Candidatus Scalindua japonica: one gene and its partner. The protein of the gene in region 1 interacts with the protein of each later gene in a pairwise test. Links are inferred from orthologs where the notes say so. Each region holds a gene or a part of one and is shown in the gene's direction. Other genes may lie near its edges.

Region 1 (5,897 bases):
CATTAGGGGAAATAGGTGGCTATATGGGTGGTCGCGATCATACAACGGTTATGCATGCAGATGATAAAATAAAAAAACTCAAGATTATCGATCGAAATATATCTTCAACATTAAGAAAGTTAGAAAATTCTCTTATTAAACAACAAGAGTACTGATTAATTGTTCATATGTTGTAAGCAAAATTCTCAATATTAAGAACCAACAAAACCAGATACGTGAAAAGTAATAGTTTTGTGTACCAATTAACGAATATTCTGACAAGTAACTTACATGAAGTTTTATAAATGTATACCATTAATAATCAAATCAAAATCTTTGTAACTTTATTTTTTATAGCTTGTTATAGAATTATTAATAATATTTTTTCTTTTAACTGTGACTGTTAATAGTAATAAGTATAATAGTTTTTAAATATAATATAATATATTATATAAAACATAGAAACATTGTGCATTAAAACCATTTAAGCTTAATAAAATATAATGAAGATAATATGTAGTAAAGAATTTATAAGAAAAGGGTTTCATGCAGTAGAAAATGTTATATCCGGTTCAAATATAAACCCAATGTTACAAAATGTTAGAATTATTGCTAATAATAACACCTTAGAATTATCAACAACAGACATGGAAGTCAGTGTCAGTTATTTAATTGATTCTGTTGAAGTGATAACACCTGGTAAAATGATTGGACCAGAAATACAGATTTCTTCAATTGTTAAAGAATGGACAGAAGAAACTATAGAAATAACTGAAGAAGACAAAAAATGTGTAATAAAAGGAAAGGATAATTTTTTTAAGATTTTCTGTTCAGACCCGGAAGGTTTTCCAACAATTCCCAAATTTATTGAAGAAGAATATATAGAGATAGATAAAAATGTTCTCCTGGATATGATAAAAAAAACAGCATTTATTATTTTAGGGGATAGAACAAAACATGGAACAAGCGGAATTTTTCTAGACATAAGTGATAATCAAATAAAAATGGTTACAAATGATGGAAGAAGGCTTAGTGAGGTAAAGAAGAAAATAAATAATCCTCATAGTATTTCAAAAAACTGCATAATACCAATAAAGGGTATATTACAAATGCAGAGAATTGCAGGAGAACAGGAAGAGGATTTAATAAAATTAAGAATAGAAGAAAAACGCATATTTATAAAAACAAAACACTCAACATTATGCTCTCAGCTGTTGGAAGGACAATATCCAAAGTATGAGGAAGTAATCCCAACTAATCTTGACAAAAAAATATACATGGATAGAAACCAATTTTCATCGGCTATTCGTAGAGTGTCTATTATGACAACTGAAGAGTATAAATTACTGAGATTTAAATTTTCAGGTGAAATACTTGAAATAAGATGTTTGTCACCGGATGTAGGAGAGTCTAAGACTGAAATTCCAATAGAATATTCAGGAGAAGATATGGAGATAGGTTTGAATCCAGAGTTTTTATTAGATTATCTTAAAAATGTAGATTGTGACAGGATTTTGTTAGAGTTAAAAGACCAGGGAACAGCCGGGAAGTTAAAGGTTGGAACTGGATGTATTTATGTAGTAATGCCTATGAGCCTCGGAGAAGAATAGTAAATATTATGAAACAGTTCAGAAGAAACAACACAGAAGCGAAGAAGCTGGGTGATATATTGAGTAACTCAGTAACGTTGGTAAAAAGAGCAGGAAAGCAAAATAAAAACCTGAGAGAAAAATGGAAAATTGTGGCTGGTGAATTAATATCAGGTCACACGGAAGTAAGCGTGGTTAAGAGCGGAGTTCTTTACGTAGAGGTTGATTCAGCAACATGGCTCCATCATTTATCTTCATTCAAAAAAGAAGAGTTGTTAACATCAATACAGAAAGAATTTAAAATAGGATATATATCAGATATAAAATTTAGAGTAGGAAATTTTTAATAAGAAGGAATTTGAGGTTTAAGTGGAATGAGTGAAATAGAAAAATATGATGCAACTTCTATAAAGGTTTTAGAAGGAATAGAAGCCGTAAGAAAAAGACCAGCTATGTACATAGGAGATATAAGCGAGAAGGGTTTGCACCATTTGATAGAGGAGGTGGTTTGCAACAGCGTAGACGAAGCCATGGGAGGGTTCTGTGATAATATTACGGTAAAGTTGAATATTGATGGAAGTGTCATGGTTCTGGATGATGGAAGAGGTATTCCCGTGGATGAACATCAGGAAATGAAGAAGCCGGCGTTGGAGGTGGTGATGACGACTTTACATGCCGGTGGAAAGTTTGAGGGTAAAAGCTATAAAGTATCCGGCGGATTACATGGAGTTGGGATATCAGTAGTAAACGCGCTGAGTGAGTGGCTGGAGGTAGAAGTACGGAGAAATGGGCATATGTATGTACAACGATATGAGCGTGGAGAGACAAAAACGGCACTCGAGGAGAGAGGAGCTACAAAGAAAAAAGGAACAAAGATTATTTTTAAACCAGACAGCTCTATATTTGAAACAGTAGAAATTAGTTACGATATTGTCAAAAAAAGAATTAGAGAACTCGCCTTTCTTAATAAAGGACTTTGTATTACCATTATAGATGAAAGAACAGATACGGAAGAGATATTTAAGTATGATGGTGGAATCAAGATATTTATAGAGGAAATGAACAAAGGGAAAGATCTGATCCACAAAGATGTGATACATTTTGAAGGTAAAGAAAAGGACATAGCAGTGGAGTGTGCAATGCAATATAACGATGGTTACAGTGAGAGCGTATTCTCTTTTGCTAATAATATAAATACAATTGAGGGCGGAACACATTTAAGTGGTTTCAGGACAGCATTGACAAGAACATTAAATATGTACGCAAAAAATGCAAAGTTATTGAAGGACGGCAAGGCGCCAACAGGTGATGATTACCGGGAGGGTCTTACTGCCATTATAAGCGTAAAAGTTCCGGAACCACAGTTTGAAGGACAGACAAAGACAAAGCTGGGAAACAGAGATGTCCAGGGATTGGTAGAGGCATTGGCAAATGAGCATTTGAGTACATATTGCGAGGAGAATCCTAAATCTGCAAGGATCATAGTAGGCAAAGTATTGGAAGCTTCAAGAGCAAGGGAGGCTGCCAGAAAGGCGAGAGAGTTAACAAGAAGAAAGGGAGCGCTTTCCGGGTCGGATTTGCCGGGAAAACTTGCGGATTGTTCCAGTGATGATGTAGAGTCTACAGAATTATTTATAGTAGAGGGTATATCCGCGGGTGGAACGGCAAAGCAAGGTAGAGATAGAAGAAATCAGGCAATATTACCGCTTAAAGGGGTGATCCTGAATGTTGAAAAAGCAAGAGTGGAAAAGATGCTGAACAATGAGGAGATTAGAACTCTTATAAGTGCTATTGGGACGGGCATAGGTATCGATGAATTTGACCCAGAAAAACTAAGGTATGGGAAAATTGTCATAATGACGGATGCGGACGTAGATGGTGCGCATATTCGAACATTGTTATTAACATTTTTCTTTAGACAAATGCCAGAGTTAATAGATAGAGGAAATATTTTTATAGCGCAACCACCACTATACAAGATAAAAAGGAAAAAAAGGCAGGAGTATGTATATGGAGATAAAGAGTTGCAAGATTCTTTGATAAACATTGGTATCGATGAAGCGGTTGTTGAGACATGTGATAAAGAATCAATAAAACTATCCGGTGATAAACTGAAAAAATTCCTTGGCCTTTTAGAAAAAATGGAAGAGTATAACTGGCACTTTATTAAAAAGAAACAACAGAGTAAAAAGAGCCTCTCTTTCAGGGAATATCTGGAAAAAAATGAAAACGGTAATTTTCCGAAGTATAGGGTCGCGTACAATGGACACGAAAAATATATTTTCTCTGATGATGAGTTGAATCGTTTAGTAAAGGAGCTGCAGGAACAGAAAGGTGACGATGTTGAAGTAAAGAGTGTTGATGAAGAAAATGATACAAACGGTAAAGATTCAATAGAAGTACAGGAGTATCATGAAAGTGGAGAAATTGCGAATACCGTAAAAATGATAGAGAAAGAGGGATTTAAAGCAGAAGACTTTTTTAAAGGACTGGAAGAAAATGCACCACCGCGAGCAAAGTTGGTTTATGACGATATAGCGTCGGATATCTACTCACTGGGAGAGCTCCTGCCAAACATAAAAGAGTTGGGGAAAAAGGGTCTTGATATTCAGAGATACAAGGGTCTTGGAGAGATGAATGCAGAGGAGCTGGCGTTAACCACAATGAACTCTTCATCAAGGACCTTATTGAGAGTGAAGATAGAAGACGCGATAAAGGCGGATGAAACATTCACTATATTGTCCGGAAAGGACGTTAAACAGAGACGGGAATATATTGAGACACATGCATTGGATGTTAAAAACCTGGATATTTAACAGGTAAATAACACAAAGATTATAAATTGTTATTATTTATCCCACTCTCCTGTAAATACAATTTCCGCAGGACCAGTCATGTAGGTTTTATTATCATCTGTCCATTCCACCATTAATTTTCCTCCTGGAAGCAGTGTGTTTACTACTCTTTCTGTAAGGTTGTTCAGGACACACGCGACACCTGTAGCGACTGCCCCAGTGCCGCACGCAAGTGTTTCTCCGGAGCCTCTTTCCCAGGTGCGCATTTTAACCTTATCAGCAGAAATCAGTTGTACAAAATGGGCATTAATTCTTTCCGGAAAAAGTTCATGGTTTTCAATAGCTTTACCTGTAACTTCTAAATCTATTGAATCAACGTTATCAACAAAGGTAATGCAGTGAGGATTACCCATGGAAACACATGTAATTTGTAAAACAGCATTATTAACCTGAAGCGGTTCATTTATAACCTGTGTATTGTCACCGAGCATCGGTATCTCATTTCTAAGTAATTTTGGGGCTCCCATTTCTACTCTAACCTGTGTAACTTCGTCATTGTCGATTGTAAGTTTTATTGTCTTCAACCCAGCAGACGTTTCAATTGTCATTCGATCACTTTTCTTTAATCCGTATTCATACATATATTTTGCCACGCACCTGATACCGTTACCGCACATCTGTGCTTCGCTACCATCCGCATTAAAAATACGCATCCTGGCGTCTGCTACTTGTGATGGCACTATCAGTATCAATCCATCACTACCGATACCAAAGTGTCTGTTGCTTACTGCGATTGACAGTTCTGCCGGATTGTCTATCTTTTCTTCAAAACAGTTGACATATACATAATCATTCCCTATTCCCTGCATTTTAGTAAATTTCAATTAGTATCTCCCTCATAATCGGTTGATCACAGTTTGCATATTTCAATTAATTATTTTACTGATTTTAGCAAAGCAGTTTTTTTTGTCAACTTATAGTAATACAAAGTAAAAAGTGCCTACCCGTCTGCCAATCAGTTCTTGCAGGGAGTTTGAAATGAACTAACGATGTAGAATTGTTTTTTTGAGGTAGTACAGTGACCGCCTGGCCACCTGCCTGTTGGGCGAATGTTACTGTTTTAAAACTCATCATACGTATGGATGCACTCCATATTTTTTATGCTTGCACTGTTTTAATAACGTAGTAGAATTACACCAAATAATTTAATTATATAGTTTTTTTGCTGAGAAAGCGACTTAACTTGAAATACAAATCAGTCAGGATAAAAATATGCGTACAATGATTACAGGTGGAGCTGGGTTCCTTGGCTCACATCTATGCGATTATCTGCTTGAAAAAGGACACGATGTAATATGTATTGATAATTTATTAACCGGCTCAGCTCAAAATATTGAACACTGTATTGGTAATCCGAACTTTAAATTTATTAAACATAATGTGAGTGAATATATTTATGTTGGAGGTGAGATAGACAACGTCCTGCATTTTGCGTCACCTGCTAGCCCTTTAGATTACTTAAAATTGCCGATAC
Region 2 (5,952 bases), on another replicon or contig:
CTATGCTTCTCCTCTTCGAAGGTAAAAACGCGGTTAATATTCTTCATAATAAAGTAATTGGATCCGCATCAGACCCATTAAGAGGAGATACCATCAGGGGTACTTTCGGTGACACTATTGTATCTGAAGACGGAAAAGTAGACTATTTCGAGCCTGCAGTCCTTACATCCGCTGACAAGGCAACAAACATCAAGCAGCTTAAGTTATTCGCGAAATATTCTTTGAGTGATGGAGGTATTCTGGAAAATGTTGTTGATTTTGGTAAAAACCGAAAGCCGGAAACTTCACTCATAATACTTAAACCTTTTGAAAAACATGATCCGCGTGCCGGAAATATTATAAGTATGTTTTCCAGGACCGGTTTCTATATAGTCGGCATCAAACTCCTTGACTTAAGCACTAAACAGGCAGAAGAGTTTTATGGCCCCGTGAAAGACTTCTTCAATAGTAGTTTCGATGATAAATTTAAACCGGAACTGGTTGAAAAATTAAAGGCATCATTAAAACAGGAGGACTTCACTTCTTTTGAGTTGACGGATGAACTTTTGAATAATATGGCAGCCCAGATGAAGAAGCCAAAAGTAAATGGTGAATTCAACAGCATACTGCAATACATGACCGGCAGTGAACCCTCTCCCTTTGCTGAAACCAAGAAAACTTCTGATGGTAAGCATACTATCTGTATCGCAATACTGTACCAGGGCATAAATACAATTAAGACTATCCGTGAACTATTGGGAGCCACAGATCCAAGGAAAGCGAAGTATTCCAGCATCAGACGTTTTTATGCACTGGATATAAGAAAAAATGCCGTACACGCGTCTGATTCCACGAATAGTGTAATAAGAGAAAGAAAAATCATAGGATTCAATAAAGAGACTAAAACCTGTGATATTAAGCAGATAATTAATCGATATATTAAGAAGAGCGGATCTTCCTAGTAAAAGTTAATTAGATTTATAAATGGGTTGCATGGACAAGCCCTGTCCTGAACGGGATGCAGGTTTTTTTTGTTCGTGCTTTTATCTGGAACTATCAAGTATTATCATGTTGGATATTCAAAAATTAGAAGTTGGGCCTCTGGACGCTTGTTGTTACATAGTTTCGTTGAAATGTTCAGATGCCATGATCATAGACCCCGGTGGAGATACCGAAACAATAGTGGGCTACCTGGAGGAAAACAAACTTCGTCCAGTCATTCTCGTTAATACCCATGGGCATGGGGACCACATTGGTGCGAACAAGGAGTTGAAGGAAAAATTTCCGGATATTCAAATATGTATTCATACGGATGATGCAGAGATGCTGGAAGACCCATTCAAGAACCTCTCACTTCTGGGGGGAAAACGATATTCATCACCTCCGGCATGTAGAACGCTAAGCCACGATGAAAAAATCAAACTTAATGGTTATGAATTCAGGGTTTTGCATCTTCCCGGCCATACGCCCGGTGGAATAGGAATATATACTGATTCTACGGATAATGGAGAAGCTCCGATACTATTTTCAGGAGATACTCTCTTCGCGGGAGGATATGGCAGAACAGATTTACCGGGAGGAAGCCACAACCATCTACTCAAATCAATTAAAGAGTGTATTTTTAAGCTGGATGAGAACACGGTTATTTACCCCGGACACGGATCATCTACAACAGTCAAAGCCGAAAAGGAAAGATTTAAATGATAGAAGAAAAAGGAAATATAAAGGACATTCTCATAGAAGAGGAAATGAAAGAGTCGTACCTGACCTTTGCGATGAGTGTTATTATGAGCCGTGCATTGCCTGATGTGCGGGACGGACTTAAACCATCACAGAGAAGGATACTTGTCGCAATGAACGACCTCAATCTTGGCCCTGGCGCCAAGTTCAGAAAATGCGCAAAGATATGTGGTGATACAACAGGAAATTACCATCCACATGGTGAGCAGGTTGTATATCCAACACTTGTACGTATGGCGCAGGACTGGAGCTTGAGATATACATTGATAAAAGGCCAGGGAAATTTCGGATCAATTGATGGCGATCCACCTGCTGCTATGAGATATACGGAAGCCAAGATGACACACGCTTCTGCAGAAATGATGGAGGATATAAAGCAGAACACCGTCGATTTCACCCCGAATTACGATGACACCAGAACAGAACCATCAGTGCTTCCTTCAAAATTTCCAAATATTTTATGCAATGGCGGTTCAGGTATTGCCGTTGGTATGGCGACAAGCATACCTCCCCATAATGTAAATGAGGTATGCGACGGAATAATAAAAGTCATTGATAATCCGGATGTAACCATAAATGAACTTTTGACCATAATAAAAGGACCTGACTTTCCAACAGGGGCGTTAATATGCGGAGTTCGAGGAATAGAAGACGGATACAAAACAGGCAGAGGTATAATAACCGTAAGAGCAAAGTCTCATGTAGAAACATCAAAAAATAACAAACAGAGCATAGTGGTAACTGAAATTCCTTATCAACTTAACAGGGACAGAATAATAGAGAGGATTGCAGAATTAGTCAGAAACGATGTGATAAAGGGCATAACAGATGTTCGGAATGAAAGTGACAGGGAGGGAAGCAGAATCGTTATCGTCTTAAAAAGGAACGAGGAAGCTGAGGTTATTCTAAACCAGTTATATAAACATACAAAACTACAGGACTCCTTCAGCATTATTATGATAGCATTGGTGGAAGGCCGCCCTGAAACGTTAAACCTGAAGCAGCTACTTAACGCTTATATTACTCACAGGAAGGAAATAATCAGACGCCGCACACGTTTTCTGCTGGATCGTGCAGAAGAGAGAGCCCATATCCTGGAAGGACTAAGGATTGCCCTTGAAAATATTGATGAAGTTATTGCACTCATAAAAGCATCAAAAACCGTAGATGATGCCAGAGATTCCCTGGTATCGAGGTTCTCCCTATCAGAGAGACAGGCAAATGCAATCCTTGAAATGAGACTGCAGAGATTAACAAACCTGGAACAATCCAAGATAGAAGAGGAGTATAAGAAAGTCTGTGAAAACATCAGGGAATACAAATCTATCCTGGAAAATGAGAACCTTGTTTTGGACATTATCCGGGAAGACCTCCACGAAATAAAAGAAAGATACGGAGATGAAAGAAAGTCACAAATTATCGGTGATATTGGTGAACTCAATATGGAGGACCTCATTTCCGAAGAGGATGTTACCGTCATAATTACCCATGAGGGATACATAAAACGGCTACCTCTTACCACGTACAGAAAACAACACAGAGGTGGAAAAGGTGTTACCGGTGCGGGTATGAAAGAAGGTGATTTTGTTGAAAATCTCTTTATCGCGTCAACACACGACTATATTCTGTTTTTTACGGATATGGGAAAAGTATACTGGCAAAAAGTATACGACATCCCCAACGCCAGCCGAATAGCAAAGGGACGAGCAATAGTTAACCTTCTTGAATTAGATAAAAACGAGAATGTTACATCCACGATTCCTGTTCGCAAATTCGACGAGAGACAATTGGTAATGGCAACCAGGAATGGAATAATAAAGAAGACTGTCCTCAGCGCTTTTGGCCGCCCTAAGAAAGGCGGAATAATCTCTATCCTCCTCGACAATGGTGACAAACTGATAGGTGTTAAACTGACACAGGGAGGACAGGAAATTGTGCTTGGTACCGAAAATGGTAAGGCGATCCGCTTTCCGGAAGACGATGTACGAAGCATGGGACGCGCGACTCGCGGCGTCAAAGGTATAGGATTAAAGGGTGATGACAAAGTTAAAGGCATTGTTGTCGTTGACAAAAACGCGACACTCTTAACCGTCTGTGAGAACGGATTTGGAAAAAGAACAGACTACAGTGAATATTCGATCCAGCGCAGAAGTGGACAGGGAGTCATTAATATCAAGACATCTGAGAGAAACGGCAAAGTTGTCGCCCTGATGAATGTCAGCGATCAAGATGAACTCATGATGATGACGGCAAACGGCATGGTAATCCGTACCTCCATTAGTACTATAAGATCAATAGGGCGTAATACTCAGGGTGTAACACTAATTTCACTGAAAAAAGGTGACAAACTTGTATCTGTCGCACCGGTTATAGGTGGAGAGGAAGAAGAGACAGAAGATACCGGAACCGATGAAGCAGAACCACAACAGCCAGAGCAAACTGATTAATTAGTACGGAAATTCGTAGTGCCAGTTTCTCCCACTGCCATAAGTCGGACAGGCCAGACGAACTTATACATGAGTTATATAGCGTTGCCATTTGGGTTTCATCATCCCTGCCCGACTTATGGCAGGCAGGCGTGATGATACGTTTTAAAGCAGAGACACCGGCGCAGCAGACATTCCGGTCACTGCACTCCAAAAATAATACTGGAATCCTTCCGAAATGAAGGACATATCATTTCACATGATAACCCTTAATGCCCACGCTCTGCGTGAGGACATTTAAAGTGACGCTCCTTGCGTTATAGTAATACTACAACTCAACTACTGATAAAATCCTTAATTTTTGCTCTGAAATTCGATAGGAATGGTTGTCATATGAAATTGGATTGTGTAAATGGATAGAATAGAAAAAGCAATAGATAATCTTTTAATTGGTTCTTATGGTGAAATAAACTCCAGACTTCAACAAGTTTCTTGTGATATCGAAATTAAAGGAACAAATAGTAAAGGATATTGCTATAGCCTTAGAGTCGATGCAAATGGAGAGTTAAGACTTAAAGATCTTGTTGAGTTTATAGATACAAAGCTTGTCGATTATGCGATTCCCAAAAAAGATATTGATGAAGCCAGAAACTATTTTAATAACACAGGTTCAGCTTCAAAGGTTCTTGCACTAAAGAAGAGAGCAAAAACTCTTTTTACTGATCTAGAGAAAACTGGTGAAGGCGGAGAAACACTACTGTATATCTTAGTGCTTGAATATTTAAAAATACCTCAGTTAATTAGTAAAATGACTCTTAAAACATCAGGTCAAGTTCATTATCAAGGGGCAGATGGTATTCACGTAAAATTTGATAACGAGAAGGGTAAACTAAATCTCTTTTGGGGTGAGTCTAAAATGTACAAAAAAATGTCTACAGCTATGGATAATTGTTTAAGCTGTGTTAAAGATTTTTCGCTGGATCCACAATCTGCAGAATCCGTACAACAAGGCGATTTGGAGCTGATAACATCAAATTTAAATGCGAATGTTAAGATGACTTTCTAGAAAATGTATTGGTTCGTTACTTCGAGAAGAATGATCATCTTTCAAAGAGAAACGATAGGGACATACAGAAATTTGTGATTACAAATGTGAGGATAGAGCAAATCAAACATTATTAAATATACTGGCTTTTTATTATTTGAATATATTCAAACACTTATTACAATAATAACATGACACAAGAAAATAATACAATAGAAGAGGAAACGACAGAAGAGTCTAGAGATACTCCAGACTTTGTCCAATGGAGCGCATTTTTCTGGAAACTCATCAAGTCATTACTTATTGTAGGTGCAGGCACAACTGCAATCGTTTACATCTGCAGGTGGTTAATATATTAAACAGTTACAACCATCATGTTGATAAATATGTCAGGATATACACTGCCCATTAATGATGATGGTGCCCCGCACCTTCCAACGGACCACCAACTTTTTCAAGCGCTTCGGAAAGGGATTTGCCAGCCTCTTCCATATCCCTGATAGCCTTATCCAGTAATTGCGCAACCTCTTCCCCGGACTCTTTTTTTGCCTCCCCTTCCCACTTTCTGAACTCCGCCATATGGCTGTTATTATGCTCAATCCAGTGTGGCAACAAAACCCGGAGTTTCTTAATTGTATCTTGTTCTGTCATCTGTTTTTCCTGTTATTTGTGACTGCAAATCTTCATTATATCCAAATAATCAGATTTGTTGTCAATACTGTACAATTAATACTTTAGTAAACTCACCTTCCTTGAAGCATT

What was found.
Region 2: the proteins of gyrB (region 1) and gyrA interact in binary tests that used the Escherichia coli proteins (3 or more experiments, as listed by UniProt). The link is inferred for Candidatus Scalindua japonica from one-to-one orthologs.

Annotation. Positions count from the first base shown.
Region 1 is NZ_BAOS01000027.1:74,337-80,233, forward strand. What follows is about bases 1,576-4,663. They hold gyrB (DNA topoisomerase (ATP-hydrolyzing) subunit B), read left to right. Parts: upstream 1,576-1,942; coding sequence 1,943-4,384; downstream 4,385-4,663. Other genes in these bases: dnaN (DNA polymerase III subunit beta), read left to right, coding at 1,576-1,589; SCALIN_RS13795 (DciA family protein), read left to right, coding at 1,598-1,915; dapF (diaminopimelate epimerase), read right to left, coding at 4,417-4,663. Outside these bases: chromosomal replication initiator protein DnaA, read left to right, coding at 1-155; more of dnaN, read left to right, coding at 483-1,575; more of dapF, read right to left, coding at 4,664-5,247; SCALIN_RS13810 (UDP-glucuronic acid decarboxylase family protein), read left to right, coding at 5,636-5,897. UniProt on the Escherichia coli protein: DNA gyrase negatively supercoils closed circular double-stranded DNA in an ATP-dependent manner to maintain chromosomes in an underwound state.
Region 2 is NZ_BAOS01000010.1:96,684-102,635, forward strand. Bases 1,280-4,422 are described here. They hold gyrA (DNA gyrase subunit A), read left to right. Parts: upstream 1,280-1,679; coding sequence 1,680-4,166; downstream 4,167-4,422. Other genes in these bases: SCALIN_RS06405 (MBL fold metallo-hydrolase), read left to right, coding at 1,280-1,683. Outside these bases: SCALIN_RS06400 (nucleoside-diphosphate kinase), read left to right, coding at 1-941; more of SCALIN_RS06405, read left to right, coding at 973-1,279; SCALIN_RS06415 (HamA C-terminal domain-containing protein), read left to right, coding at 4,558-5,211; SCALIN_RS22000 (hypothetical protein), read left to right, coding at 5,382-5,549; SCALIN_RS06420 (DUF8180 domain-containing protein), read right to left, coding at 5,599-5,841; SCALIN_RS06425 (CooT family nickel-binding protein), read right to left, coding at 5,934-5,952. UniProt on the Escherichia coli protein: A type II topoisomerase that negatively supercoils closed circular double-stranded (ds) DNA in an ATP-dependent manner to maintain chromosomes in an underwound state.